Linked DNA regions of Pseudosulfitobacter pseudonitzschiae. The protein of the gene in region 2 binds, or shares a complex with, the protein of the main gene of each other region. Links are inferred from orthologs where the notes say so. Each region holds a gene or a part of one and is shown on either strand. Other genes may lie near its edges.

Region 1 (7,216 bases), 780 kb from region 2 along the record:
CTTCTTCCAGCGATGCGGTGAAATCGTAACCCACATATTTGCGGAAATAGTTTTCAAGAAACGCAATCACCAGCCGCCCCTTGTCCTCGGGGATCAGCCGGTTCTTGTCCTTGCGGACATATTCGCGGTCCTGAATCGTGGTGACGATGCTGGCATAGGTCGAGGGGCGACCGATCCCCAGTTCTTCCATGCGTTTGACCAGCGTCGCCTCGGTGTAGCGGGGCGGGGGCTGGGTAAAATGTTGCTCGGGTGTAACGGCACGTTTGTCCATCTTGTCGCCCTCGCCGATCTGCGGCAGACGCTTGTCGTCATCATCCGTCACATCGTCGTCGCGGCCTTCTTCATAAACCTTGAGGAAACCGTCAAACAGCACGACCTGACCGGTGGCCCGCAGCATAACCTGACCATCCTGACTGCCCACATCCACGGTTGTACGCTCCAGTCGCGCGCTTTCCATCTGGCAGGCCAACGTGCGTTTCCAGATCAGATCATACAGTTTGCGTTGGTCGCCATCGCTGATTTTCAGCGCGTCGACGTCCTGCGTCATCTCGGTCGGGCGGATACATTCGTGCGCTTCTTGCGCATTTTTCGCTTTGTTCTTGTATACACGCGGAGTGCCGGGAACGTATTCGGCGCCATAGCGGTCCTTGATCGCATCGCGGGCCATCTGCACAGCTTCGGGGGCCATGTCGATGCCGTCGGTCCGCATATAGGTAATATAACCAGCTTCATATAAACGCTGCGCCGCACTCATGGTCTGGCGTGCGCCCATGCCAAATTTGCGGCTGGCTTCCTGTTGCAGAGTCGATGTCATGAACGGGGCCGACGGGTTGCGGTTGGCGGGCTTGGCCTCGACCGATTGCACCTTCAGATCACGGCTGGAAATGGCCTGAACGGCCATCTCGGCCTGTGTGCCGTTCTCAAGGTCGTACCGTTCCAGTTTTTTGCCGGCCAATGTGGTCAGCCGCGCTTCGAATTCCTGCCCGCGCGGTGTGGCCAGCAGCGCCTTGACTGTCCAATATTCGCGGGCGCGGAATGCTTCAATCTCCATCTCGCGTTCGGTGATCAGACGCAGGCAGACCGATTGCACGCGCCCCGCTGATTTCGCACCGGGCAGTTTGCGCCACAGCACCGGCGACAGGTTAAAGCCCACCAGATAGTCCAGCGCGCGGCGGGCCAGATAGGCTTCGACCAGCGGCATATCGACCTGACGGGGGTTTTTCATCGCCTCGGTAACGGCGGTTTTGGTGATCGCGTTGAACACCACACGCGAAACCGGCGTGCTTTTGGTGATCGACTTGCGTTTGGTCAGCGCCTCTTGCAGGTGCCAGCTGATCGCCTCGCCTTCGCGATCGGGGTCAGTTGCAAGGATCAACTCGTTGTCGTTTTTTAGGGCGTCGGCGATGGCTTTGACATGCTTTTTACTGTCGCTGCCAATCTCCCAAAGCATCTCGAAATCGTGCTCGGTGTCGACGGATCCGTCTTTTGGAGGCAAATCCCTCACGTGGCCGTAAGAGGCAAGAACGGTGTAGTTGTCACCCAAATATTTGTTAATTGTCTTGGCCTTGGCCGGAGATTCGACGACGACGACTGGCATGTATGATGCACCTCGGGGACAGTAAAACTTGGGCGTCTATGGCGGCGCTAGATGTGGGGTGCAAGCATTGAATGTCAACATGCCATCGCTTGGGGGCCGTTTGACGGGTCTCAATTGGGCCGGGTCAGCAGACCACCGGCCCCCCGTTCGATCTGTCCGTCCAACTCTAGTTCCAGCAGAACTGGGGCCACATCCGACGGTGTGGCGGCGATGTCGCGGATCAACTGGTCTTCGGCCACAGGGGCTGGGCCAAGACGGTTCAGGATCTGACTGTGCAGGGTGGCTGTTTCGCGCAAAGTGCGCCGGTCGTGCGCCGGTTGCGGTGGCGGTGTGTGGGGCAGGTCCATCGGCAAGACGGGCGCGCGCGGAACCATCGGCGTCAGTGCTTCGATCACATCTGCGGCATTGCGGATCAATGTGGCACCGTCACGGATCAGCAAATTGCACCCAGACGCGCGCGCATCCATTGGACTGCCGGGCACGGCCAGCACCTCGCGGCCCTGATCCAGCGCATCACGTGCGGTAATCAGACTGCCTGACTTGGCGGCGGCCTCGACGATGATGGTCGCACGGCCCAGCCCCGACACGATCCGGTTGCGCGGGGGGAAATGCCGCGCAACCGGTTGCAGGCCCATCGGCTGTTCCGACAGCCGCAGCCCGTGCTGTGGGATCGCCAGCGCCAGTTCGGTGTTTTCTGCCGGATACATCATATCCACACCGCCCGCCTGAACGGCCACGGTGCCAGTGTCCAGCGTGGCTGTGTGCGCCGCAGCATCGATGCCCCGCGCAAGGCCGGAGACAATCACATACCCCTCAGCCGCCAGATCGCGGGCCAGTGATTTTGCCATCCTTGTCCCAAGGCTCGATGCGTTCCGTGCGCCGACAATCGAAATCATCGGGCGCTGCAACACCGATAAATCACCGATGGCCCACAAAAACGGGGGCGCATCGGACAGATCGCGCAGCGCCGCTGGATATTGTGGCGCAGAGCGAGAGATAAGTATTGCCCCGGCCGTCCGGCCGGCTTTCAGCTCGGCCTCGATGACGGCAACGGGGCAAGGGGTGTAGTTTTCCACACCAGCCGCGCGTGCCAGTTCCGGCAACGCATCCAGCGCATTTTGCGCCGTGCCGTGTTCGATCAGCAATCTGTTAAAAGTCGAGATGCCAACCCGGCGGGATCGCAACAGGCGGAGACGGATAAACCAATCGTCTTCCGGGGTGGGTGGGAGTGGGGGGTGATTGGAAGAAGGATATGATCCTCGCTCAGTCATCCGTGTCTCCGCCTGTTGCTAAGACCGTTATGTGGGTTCGAGGTTAACAACCTGTGAAAGAATCAGCCATCTTTCGACAAAAACACGCGAATGATTTTGCAGCCGTGCTTAACTACCGCTGCCACCCACGGTCAGCCCGCCGATCAGCAGTGTCGGCTGACCCACGCCCACGGGCACCCACTGGCCTGCCTTGCCGCAGTTGCCCATGCCCGGATCCAGTGCCGGATCATTGCCGATGGCGCGGATCTGTTGCAACGCCGTGGCACCGTCCCCAATCAGCGTCGCGCCTTTGACCGGTGCACCGACCACACCGTTTTGTACGCGATAGGCCTCGGTGCACGAAAACACGAACTTGCCGTTGGTGATGTCCACCTGACCACCGCCAAACCCAACCGCATAGATTCCGTCCTTCAGGTCGGTCACGATGTCGCCCGGAGTCACGTTTCCGCCCAGCATATAGGTGTTGGTCATACGTGGCATCGGCGTGTGCGCATAGCTTTCGCGCCGCCCATTGCCGGTGGGTGCCACGCCCATCAGCCGTGCGTTCTGCCGGTCTTGCATAAAGCCCACCAGAACGCCGTCCTCGATCAGTACATTGCGCGCGCTGGGCGTGCCCTCGTCGTCCACGGTGATCGACCCGCGCCGGTCGGGAATGGTACCGTCGTCTAGAACGGTCACGCCCGGGGCTGCAATGCGCTGCCCCATCAACCCGGCAAAGGCGGATGATCCCTTGCGGTTGAAATCGCCCTCAAGCCCGTGCCCGATCGCTTCGTGCAGCAAGATGCCGGGCCAGCCGGGGCCAAGCACCACGTCCATAACGCCCGCAGGGGCAGGGACCGCGTCCAGATTGACCACGGCCACCCGCAGCGCCTCGCGGGCCTTGGTCTGCCAGTCGGCAGGATCCAGAAAACCATCAAGGCCCACACGCCCGCCACCACCTGCAGTGCCTGATTCGCGCCTTCCGTTCTGTTCGACGATCACCGACACGTTCACCCGCGTCATCGGGCGAATATCGCGCACCGATCCACCCTCGGGTCGCAAAATTTCGACCTCTTGCAACGAGGCGGCAATCGTTGCCGAAACCTGTACCACCCGTTTATCCAAGGCACGTGCAAATGCGTCGATCTCGCGCAATGTGTCCAGCTTGACAGGGAATGCGGCGCCCGCAATCGGGTCTTCATCTGTATACAGACGCGTGTTCGTGGCTTGTGGTGCATCGGCCCAAGTACCGCCACCATCGCCCACAGCCAGACGCGCAGTGTCCGACGCGCGTTTCAACGCGGCGACGGAAAGCTCGGTAGAATGGGCGTATCCGGCCACTTCGCCGCGCACCGCACGCAGGCCAAACCCCTCTGACGCATCGTAACTGGCGGTTTTCAGGCGGCCATCGTCAAACACCAGTGCCTCGGACCGGCGGCGTTCCAGAAAAAGTTCGCCGTCGTCGGCCCCGTCTGTGGCCGCACGCAGCACCTTTAGTGCTTCGTCACGGTCCAGCAGGGTGTCAAACGGGGCGAATGGGGCATCGGTCATTGGGGGTTGATCCTGCTTTTTTGTTGTGAGGGCGTCTCTTTGACGCGGTAAGAATGGCTTTATCTTGTAGTTAGAATATGATTGTAAGCGCGGGTAATACAACGGGAGGCGAAAGCGCAGTGTGCTTTGTCCTTTCCCCGCGCCCAACAGCGATCACAAGATCAGGACGATACATGACCAAGCTTTTCCCGATTAAAGGCCTTGTTTCCGGCCTCTTTGCCGCCACCGCCGCACTGCCAGCGATGGCGCAAGACAACCTTGAAATCATTGGCGCGCCGCGCGATGGTGCGATGGGCTTTCAGCCTGCCGCGACCGAACTGGCGCGTGATTTGCAGTGGCTTGACGGCATGCTGCTGGTTATTATCACGGCGATTTCACTTTTTGTCATCGCCCTGCTGGCGTGGGTTGGCTACCGCTATAACGCGCGCCGCCACCCCGAACCCGCAAGCTTTACCCACAACTCGCCCATCGAAATTGCGTGGACCATCATCCCGATCGTGATTCTGGTGCTGATCGGTGCGTTCTCGCTGCCGATTCTGTTCAAACAGCAGATCATCCCCGATGCCGACATCACCATCAAAGTGACCGGCTACCAGTGGTACTGGGATTATGCCTATGTGGACGAAGGGTTTGAATTCTCCAGCTATATGATCGGCGCTCCGGCGACAGGAGGTCAGAACATGATGACCCCCGAGGTTGAACAGCAACTGGTCGACGCTGGCTATTCCAAGGACGAGTTCCTGCTGGCCACAGACAACGCCGTTGTTGTGCCCGTTGGTAAAACCATCGTGATGCAGGTGACCGGTGCAGACGTCATTCACTCGTGGGCGATGCCGGCATTCGGCGTCAAACAGGATGGCGTGCCCGGACGTCTGGCGGAACTGTGGTTCACCGCCGAAAGTGAAGGCATCTACTTTGGTCAGTGTTCGGAACTGTGCGGCATCAATCACGCCTACATGCCCATCACCGTCAAGGTTGTCTCGGAAGAGGCCTATGCCGCATGGCTGGCAACAGCGCGCGAAGAATTTGCAGGCTTGCCACAAAGCTTTCAAGTCGCGTCCAACTAAACAAAGCGGGCGGAGGCATTTTTCTCCGCCTGTTCCCGATTTCACATGATGCGTGAGACACCAATGACTGACATCAGCAGCCAGCCACAGGTCTTTGAGGCCGAAGCGTCTTTTGGCGACTATTTCGCGTTGATGAAGCCGCGCGTCATGCAGCTTGTGGTGTTCACCGCTTTGGTGGGCATGTTGGCGGCACCGACGGGTGTGAACCCTGTGGTTGGTTTTGCGTCGATCCTATTCATCGCAATCGGGGCAGGGGCCTCGGGGGCGCTGAACATGTGGTGGGATGCCGACATTGACCACATCATGAAACGCACTGCCAACCGCCCGATCCCTGCGGGCAAGGTCGAGCCGGGCGAGGCGCTGAGCATTGGCGTGGCGCTGTCGGGCCTGTCTGTGATGATGCTGGCACTGTCGGCTAATTTTCTGGCGGCGGGCCTGCTGGCCTTTACCATCTTCTTTTATGCTGTCGTCTATTCGATGTGGCTGAAGCGCTCTACACCGCAGAATATCGTGATCGGTGGCGCGGCGGGTGCCTTTCCGCCTGTGATCGGCTGGGTCGTGGCCACGGGCACCATGTCGGTCGAGGCATGGCTGATGTTCGCGCTGATCTTCGTCTGGACGCCGCCGCATTTCTGGGCGTTGGCGCTGTTCATGAAGTCGGATTATGACGACGCAGGCGTGCCGATGCTGACCGTGACGCACGGGCGCAAATCGACCCGCAAACATATTCTGGCCTATACTGTCCTTCTGGCAGTTTTGGCAGTGGGCACCGCGTTCACCTCGATTGGCGGTCTGATCTATCTGACCACCGCAGTGATCCTCAATGCCCTGTTCCTCAAAGGTGCCTTTGCAATCTGGCTCCGTGACGAGGCACAAGCAGAAGCCGACAGTTACGCTGTAGAAAAGTCGTTCTTCAAGCTGTCGTTGCTGTATCTGTTTCTGCACTTCGGTGCGATTATGGCCGAGGCGCTGCTGCGCAGTTCGGGACTGGGAGGCTGGGGATGGCTTTGAAAGCTGAACACGAAATTCACGGCCGCCGTCGTGGCCGCAATTTGGGCGTCGGCCTGTTGCTGGCGGGGTTTGTGGTGCTGGTTCTGGCGCTGACGGTTGCCAAAGTCACCAGCGGTGATTTCGAAGTGCCACGCGGGGAGACGCTGAAATGAAGCGGTTGCAAGGGCCACAGCGCACGGTTGTCCAACTGGTCGGCGTCGTGCTGGTCATGGGCGCCTTGTCGTGGGCTTCGGTGCCGTTTTACGACTGGTTCTGCCGTGTGACAGGCTTTGGTGGCACACCGGGCCGCGCCGCCGAGGGCGTCGACCACGTCCTCGACCGCGAGATTACGGTCCGCTTTGACGCTTCTGTTGACAGCAAAATGCCGTGGCAGTTCAAACCGGTCCAAACCAAGATGACATTGCGCATCGGTGAAACCGGACTGGCCTTTTTCGAGGCATATAACCCCACCGACCACCCCATCGCCGGATCGGCCAGCTATAACGTCGCGCCCTATTCGGCTGGCGGCTATTTCAACAAGATCCAGTGTTTCTGCTTTGAGGAACAGGTTCTGGCACCAGGGGAGCGCGTGCAAATGCCCGTAACTTTCTTTGTGGACCCCGAAATTGTCGATGACCGCGATGCAAAATACGTGCATACGATCACGCTGAGCTATACATTCTACGAAATCGATCTGCCCGAGGGCTATGCCGCCCTTGACGCAGAGAGCAACGATACCAACCTGAACTGAGGGACTGAAC
Region 2 (7,226 bases):
GATAAAGATCGCGCAGCTTTTCGGCCACCGCGATCACCGTCGGGGTCTTGCCTGTGCCGCCTGCGTTGATGTTGCCGACGCAGACCACCGGAATGTCCAGACGCAGGGGCGTGCCACTGGCCAGCCTGCGTGCCGTTGCGCGGGCATAAAGCTGCCCAAGCGGGGCCAGCACGCGCGCCTGCCATGTGGGTCGGTCTGGGGTCGTGTTCCAGAATTCGGGGGCGCGCATCAGTTTGGTCCATCCTGTCGGGCATTAAGGCCACTCTGGACCAAAGCGATGATACGTTCCATCGTGTCGGCCCCTTCGGTCACCACGTCCCACCCTGCCATCGCCATCTTGGCGGCCTGATCCGGCGCAATCAGCCATGTCACAGCCGCGCCAAGGCTTTCTGCATCGTTGACGATACGCGCCGCACCCGCGTTGGCCAGTCTGCGATAGGCGTCCAGATGTTTGCCAACGCTGGGCCCATACAGCACCGCCGACCCCAAGGCCGCAGCGGCAAAGGGATCTTGTCCGCCCTGACCCGTTTCCAGTGACCCGCCAAGGAACGAAACCGGTGCCACGCGAAACCACAGGCCGGTTTCGTCGGGCAAATCGGCCAGCACCACGGCGGTGTTGTCGTCAGGATAGGTGCCATCCGACCAGCGCACCATCCGCAATGCGTCCATCGCGCACAGGTTGGTGGCGACCGTGTCGGCGGCGGCGTCTTGCGGGTTCAGGATCAGCAACAACCGGTGTGACAGGCGTTGGGCGCGGCGGTGGGCGGTCAGCACAGCAGAGACTTCGGCCGCGGTAACACCGGCGGCAAACCACACGGGTCGCCCTGACAGCGATTGCGACAGTTCGTCCACGTCCTGTTGCAATGCAGGCAAGGCTTGTCCGCCGGGCACCAGCGGCGCGGTGCGGTCAATCTTGGACGCCGGAACGCCCAGTTGCTTCATCCGCGCTTCGGCGGCATCGCTGCGGGCCAATACGTTGTCGAATTGCGCCAGCAGTTGCCGTGGCACTTCGGTCAGCCAGCGGTCGCGACGGGTGTCAAATCCATCGGCACCGGCATCGACCAGAAACATCGGACAGCCCGAGGCCGCTGCAGCCTCGACCAGATTGGGTTGCAGTGCGCCCCAGATCCACAGCACTGCGTCTGGCTTCCAATGCGCGACAAAGGCAGCCGTAGCGGTAGGATGCTCCGGTGGCAGCGCTACGGTCAGCAGGTCGGGAACATCGACTGGGGCAGGTTCGGTCAGGCCGGTCAACAGCACCGTCAGCCCGAAACGCGCCGCGATCAGACGGCGTGCCAGATCGCGGACATGGGCCGTTTTGCCCGGTTCGGCTGCGTGCAGCCACACCAACTCGCCTTCGGGACGTGGCGCATAGTTCGTCAGCTTCGGCACCGGACCGCGACGGGTCAGCGCCCTGTAGGCTGCAAATCCCAGCGAACGGGCCATAGGGACGGATCAGCCCAGTTCTTCGGTCGCGGCTGCAGCGTTCTTTTCGTCGCGCAGGCGGTGCAGGTGGGCGATGTAATAGCGCATGTGCGCGTTGTCGACAGTGCGTTGGGCCTCGTGCTTCCATGCGTCATATGCGGCGGCATAGTTGGGAAAGATGCCGACGATATGCAGATCATCGACATTTTTAAACACGTTCTCGGACGGTGTCACAAGCTCGCCTCCAAAGACGAGGTGCAGGCGTTGGGTCATGGGATTGGTCCTTTGGTCGGCGGATGTCTGTCAGGGCGCAGTGTGCGCAAGGCTGTGTGGCGGGGTCAAGCTGATGCTGGCTGTAACGCGGTGTGCAGCCCTTCGTGAACCAAGGGCGTTGCCGCGATGATGCCGTTCAGCGTTGGGTGCGGGTTGTTGAATTTCAGGGCCAAGCCTGCGCGGTCGGTGATGGTCCCGCCCGCCTCGGTCACGATCAGCGCACCGGCGGCAATATCCCATTCCCAGCTGTCGCGCAGGGTCAGCATGCCGTCAAAGCGCCCCTCGGCTACCAGTGCTAACCGGTAGGCCAGCGACGGGCGGTGTCCGGGTTTCAGCGCAGGCGGTACGCCACTGCGCCAGTGGTGTGGTTGCAGGGCGGGTTTGGTTACCAAAACCGAGCAATCCCGCATCTGGCGGGGGGCCGAGACAGTCAGCGGGACACCGTTCAGCGCAGCACCTTGGCCCAAGGCTGCGGTATAAAACTTGTCCAGCATCGGTAGATAGACGGCGGCGGCGGTAATCTGCCCGCCTTGGGCCACGGCGATGCTGTGCGCCCACGTCTTGCTGCCTTCTACAAAGCTGCGGGTGCCGTCGATGGGGTCGATGATAAATACGGTATCTGTGTCCAGCCGTGCCGCTGTGTCTTCGGTTTCTTCGGACAACCAGCCATAGTCAGGGCGGGCGGTGCGCAAGACGTCGGTCAGCATATCGTTGACGGCCAGATCCGCCTCGGTCACCGGACCCGCACCGCCGGCTTTGTCCCACCGCTGTGCAGCAGGGCCGGTAAAGCTGGTGGCGATACGGCCCGCCCTGCGCGCCGCGTCGATCAAAAGGGGAAGGTCAGCTGCCGGCAAGGGTCATTCCCGGCACCAGCAGGGACGGCACCACTCGGCTGAGGTGCGTGCGTGCATCATTGGCAGGCACGATGGCACGTAGCATGTCGCGCAGGTTGCCTGCGATGGTGCATTCGTTCACAGCGTGGGTAATCTCGCCGTTTTCGACCCAGTGGCCCGCCGCCCCGCGTGAATAGTCGCCGGTGTTGGGATTGATCGTCGAGCCGATCATCGAGGTGACCAACAGGCCGGTGCCCATGTCGCGGATCAGGTCGGCGCGGCTGGCGTTGCCTTGGGTCAGGGCCACGTTCCAGATGCTGGGCGACGGACCGGACGAGGTGCCGCGCGCCGCGTTGCCCGTTGATGGCATATCCAGCTTGCGCCCGTTCGCCAGATCCAGCGTCCAGCCTGTCAGCACGCCGTCGTCTACGATGGCGCGGCGGGCGGTGGGCAGCCCCTCGGCGTCAAAGGGACGCGAGCCGGAGCAGCGGGGGCGGTGCGGATCTTCGATCAGGGACAGGTCATCTGGCAGGATACTTTCGCCCAAGGCACCCAGCAACCACGATGACCCGCGTGCAATCACAGCGCCGTTTACCGCCGACAGCAGGTGGCCGATCAGAGTAGAGGACACACGTTCGTCGAACAGCACCGGATAGGTGCCGGTGCGTGGCTTGCGGGGGTTCAGGCGGGCGATGGCGCGCTCTGCGGCCTCGCGGCCAATCTCTTCAGGGCTGCGCAGGTCGGCCTGAAAAATGCGCCCGTCGCCCGAATGGTCCCGCTCCATCCCAGCGCCGGTGCCTGCGATAGCGACACAGCTGATGCCGCGATCGGTGCGGGCATAGCCGCCGGAAAAGCCGTTGCTGGCCGCGACATGCACCTGCCGCGCTCCATACGCCGCCGAGGTTTGCGACACCTGGCTAACACGGTCCTGCGCCAGCGCCGCTGCTTCGGCGCGGCGGGCGTTGTCTTCGAGTGTTGCGGCGTCGGGTTCGGGGGTGGGATCGTTCAGTTCCAGTACATCAATGTCCCAATCCTGTACCAATTGGTCGGGATCAGCGAGACCTGCATAGGCATCCTGAGGTGCTTCGCGTGCCATCGCCACGGCGCGCGCTGCCATTTCGGAGATTGTCCGATCAGATATGTCCGAGGCCGACACATTTGCGGTGCGCTGCCCGACAAAGACCCGCAGGCCGATGTCTACACCTTCGGACCGCTCTGCATGTTCCAGCGCGCCTGCCCGCACGTCGACCGACACCGAGGTGCCTTGGACCGCCATTGCATCTGCCGCGTCGGCACCCGCTTTTGCGGCGGCTTTGAGCAATTGGTCGGTCAGTGCATCAAGGGAACGGGTCATCAAAATCTCCGGCTGAATTGGGCATCAGGTAGCCTTCGTGCCCGCTGCGCACAAGGGGGCGACCCTGTTGCGCCGGAAAAAGAGGGTGCCAAGGCGGCCTTTGCCTGCGCTGCGGGCATCCGCTGTCATCGCAGTCGAAAGGCGCACGCGATGTGACCGAGAGGGTGCGGTTTTCCGCTGTAAGCAGGGGCTTATATGCGCCGGATAAGCGCGCTGCCAATAGCTTTGGCAGGGCAATCGCCACAAGTGAGGGTAAGACGACAGCACCCGTTGCCGTCCGCATCAAACTGAAAATGAGGATACCATGCGTAAATTTGCTCTGATTACCCTTCTGGCCTTTGCCGCCCCTGCCTTTGCTGCCGACCTGACCGCCGATACCATATTGGGCAACTCGATGGACGAGGTGAAAACCACCCTGACCGACATGGGCTATGAGGTGCGCAAGACCGAGATGGAGGATGGCAACATCGAAGTCTATTTCGTCAAAGACGGCAAAATGGGCGAAGTCTATGTGAACCCGGTAACCGGCGGTATCACCAAACTTGAAATGAAGAACTGATCATGTCGGTTGTGTCTGAATCTGCAAGCGGGCGCGAAGGCGCCCGCGAAGTGGTCGTCTGGGATCCGCTGGTGCGTTTGATCCACTGGTCGCTGGCCCTGATGATCCTGCTGAACGGTGCTTTTACCGACGACGATGGTGCCTTGCATCAATGGGTTGGCTATGTAGCGCTGGGGCTGGTTGGCATACGCACCATCTGGGCCATCATCGGGCCACAACACGCGCGGTTTGCGGTTTTTCCACCCAGTCCGATGCGGGCTCTGCGCTATTTGCGTGCCCGAGACCGGACCGTGCATCTGTCGCACAACCCGTTGGGTGCATTGATGGTCTATAATCTGTGGCTGACCGTGATTGCCCTTGGTGTGACCGGATACATGATGACGACACCGAAGTTTTTCGGTCTTGAATGGGTCGAGGAAGTGCATGAACTGGCGTTCAACTGGCTGATGCTATCGGTTGCACTGCATGTGGCTGGCGTTGTCTTTGACACATGGCGATCCGGTGTCAATCTGGTGCGTGCCATGATAACAGGACGCAAACGTATTCCCAAGGGAACCTCGGTAGAATGAAGCGACCCTTGCGGCCTGCCAAGGCAAAGGAACGACGCGCCACAGTGCTTGCAGGGGTTATCATCCTGCAAGCGCTCTGTGCGGTTTTCTTCATCGTTGATGTGCTGCAAGACATGCGCGAAGGGGTGCATCTGGATGACTTGCATCTGACCCTTGAAAGTCTGGCAGCACTTGTCCTGCTGGTTGGGGTCGTGTTCCTAATGGTCGAGTTGCGTCGACTGTTGAACCGGATGAGCGATATGGACGCGGGCCTGAGGGTGGCACAGGGCCAGATGGCGGGTGTCATGGACGGCTTTTTTGAGGACTGGAACCTGACCGCCGCCGAACGCGACATCGCGATCATGATCTGCAAGGGTCTGGACAACGACGAAATAGCACAGGTCCGCCACACGGCAGCGGGCACTGTTCGGGCGCAGGTCACGCGCATCTATGCCAAATCCGGCACCCATGGCCGTAGCCAGTTCGTCAGCCTGTTTCTGGACGAGTTGATGTCGGGCGAGTTTGGCGAGACCGTGCCGCAAGAGACACCGCAGCCGCAGGTATAACGCAAACTCGGACTGTATCAGCGCAGATGCACGCCGCGCGTGACCCATTCGCAAGGACTAAGCGTGCGTCCGCCCTTGGGTGACCAAACATCGAATAGCTTTGCCGGATTGCCACTGGGGCATTCTCAATGGCAAACAAAAAGGGGCGGCACCTGTGCGCCGCCCCTTCTAGCAGATTATCCAGACGCTTATTTCAGGCGCTGACCGTTGGCCAGAACATGACCTGCTTCGTTGATCTCGATCTTTGAGTTCAGCGTGTCCGGTGCGTCGCCGGGGACGGCAAACAGGCCCATCATCATCCGTGCGCCCTGTGCCTGCTCTTCGGGCAGCAGGCCCATTGCCACCAGCTTGTCGATCAGACTGTTGCCGCCGACCAATGTCAGGTCAGCGCCGCCGGTCGGCTTGGGCATTCCGTCAAAAGTTTCTGTATCGCTGTTGTCAAAGGTGAACGCCCCGGAGCCATTCAGCGATGCACCGACGGCCTCGACGGTCACGTCCTTGATCTCAAGCGCGTTCAACTCGCCGGGGGCCTCGCCCGAGGTTTCCATCGCAGCCGCTTCTTTGGGGTCAAGGAAGTTGACCATCAGTGTCGCCTTGCCCACCAGATCAAGCGCGATGGTGGCAGGATCACGCGGCAACTGAGCTTGCGGGTCGAACATGCCCCACAGAGCCTCCGACATTGTGAACCCTTCAAAGGCCAGCTTCAGGCCAAAGTCCTGTTCCTCATCCGACTTCTGCACGGGAAACAACAGGCCAAAGGCCATATTCTCCATGTTCAGGTCAATCGGGATCGGCATTTGCGTCATAAGCGCCTTGAGCACCACACCGGATTGTGAACCGGAATAGGACAGCCCGTCACTTGTCATCGCCACCGATAAAGCGCCGCCGAGCGACGACGAGTTCAGCGTGCCCCCGCCATCGGGGCCGTCGAATGCAATGTCCGATTTGCCCTGACCAGCGGTGAATGTGCCCTCAAAACCGAAACCGGCCTCGATCATCGCATTTACGTCTGACGGATCGTCGATGGATGGAATGTTGCCACCGCCGGTAAAGGCAAGCGTGTCGACGCCGCCAGTGATCGTGGCCGAGCCATCATCGTCGGGGCTGGCAAAGGCCATGTCATAGGTCACGGCACCTGTGTTCATCGTCTGGCTGACATTACGCAGATCACCCTGCACAATCCGTGACACCCCGCTCATGTCGTCGAAGGTCACGTTGACGCGGGCAATGTCCGGACCGATGGGAGCCTCATCGACTGTCAGGTTCGACAGTATGATGCCCATGGTATCTGCGGAATATGTATAGGTCATGTCCTCGATGCTGCCGGTGACGACCATCGCAAAGCCTGTCTGGGAATAGTCGATCGCCATATCAAAGGACTCGCCTTCGGCGGGGTCCGCCGTGGCGGTGATCTTGCTGACAGCGGGAATTTGCACCGATACGCTGCCGTCACCGACATCGGTAAAGGTCAGGCTGTCCATTATCATTGCGCTGGTGACGGTGTCGCCTTCTGCGGAAAAGTCCATTTCCATACGCACGTCGGACACGGTCAGGGTATCGCCTGACTGGGTTTCGGTGCCGGCCACTTCGTACCCCATATCGCTCATGTAATCGCGCCAGTTGTTCCAAACTTCGGCGGGGGTCAGATCGGCGTATGCGGCAGTGGTC

The links.
Region 1: the proteins of SULPSESMR1_RS14735 (region 2) and tldD are in contact, whole or in part, in a solved structure (PDB 5NJ9), measured with the Escherichia coli proteins. The link is inferred for Pseudosulfitobacter pseudonitzschiae from one-to-one orthologs.

The regions. Positions count from the first base shown.
Region 1 is NZ_CP022415.1:2,202,237-2,209,452, reverse strand. Bases 2,188-5,091 are described here. They hold tldD (metalloprotease TldD), read right to left. Parts: upstream 4,399-5,091; coding sequence 2,977-4,398; downstream 2,188-2,976. Other genes in these bases: coxB (cytochrome c oxidase subunit II), read left to right, coding at 4,572-5,091; dprA (DNA-processing protein DprA), read right to left, coding at 2,188-2,868. Also shown: topA (type I DNA topoisomerase), read right to left, coding at 1-1,597; more of dprA, read right to left, coding at 1,708-2,187; more of coxB, read left to right, coding at 5,092-5,465; cyoE (heme o synthase), read left to right, coding at 5,529-6,476; SULPSESMR1_RS10700 (cytochrome C oxidase assembly protein), read left to right, coding at 6,467-6,628; SULPSESMR1_RS10695 (cytochrome c oxidase assembly protein), read left to right, coding at 6,625-7,206. UniProt on the Escherichia coli protein: Metalloprotease involved in CcdA degradation. Suppresses the inhibitory activity of the carbon storage regulator (CsrA).
Region 2 is NZ_CP022415.1:2,985,403-2,992,628, reverse strand. The notes cover bases 1,713-4,626. They hold SULPSESMR1_RS14735 (TldD/PmbA family protein), read right to left. Parts: upstream 3,886-4,626; coding sequence 2,539-3,885; downstream 1,713-2,538. Other genes in these bases: SULPSESMR1_RS14725 (cytochrome b/b6 domain-containing protein), read left to right, coding at 4,447-4,626; SULPSESMR1_RS14730 (PepSY domain-containing protein), read left to right, coding at 4,190-4,444; SULPSESMR1_RS14740 (inositol monophosphatase family protein), read right to left, coding at 1,764-2,552. In the rest of the region: lpxK (tetraacyldisaccharide 4'-kinase), read right to left, coding at 1-229; SULPSESMR1_RS14750 (3-deoxy-D-manno-octulosonic acid transferase), read right to left, coding at 229-1,446; SULPSESMR1_RS14745 (DUF4170 domain-containing protein), read right to left, coding at 1,456-1,698; more of SULPSESMR1_RS14725, read left to right, coding at 4,627-5,013; SULPSESMR1_RS14720 (helix-turn-helix transcriptional regulator), read left to right, coding at 5,010-5,558; SULPSESMR1_RS14715 (DUF2125 domain-containing protein), read right to left, coding at 5,747-7,226.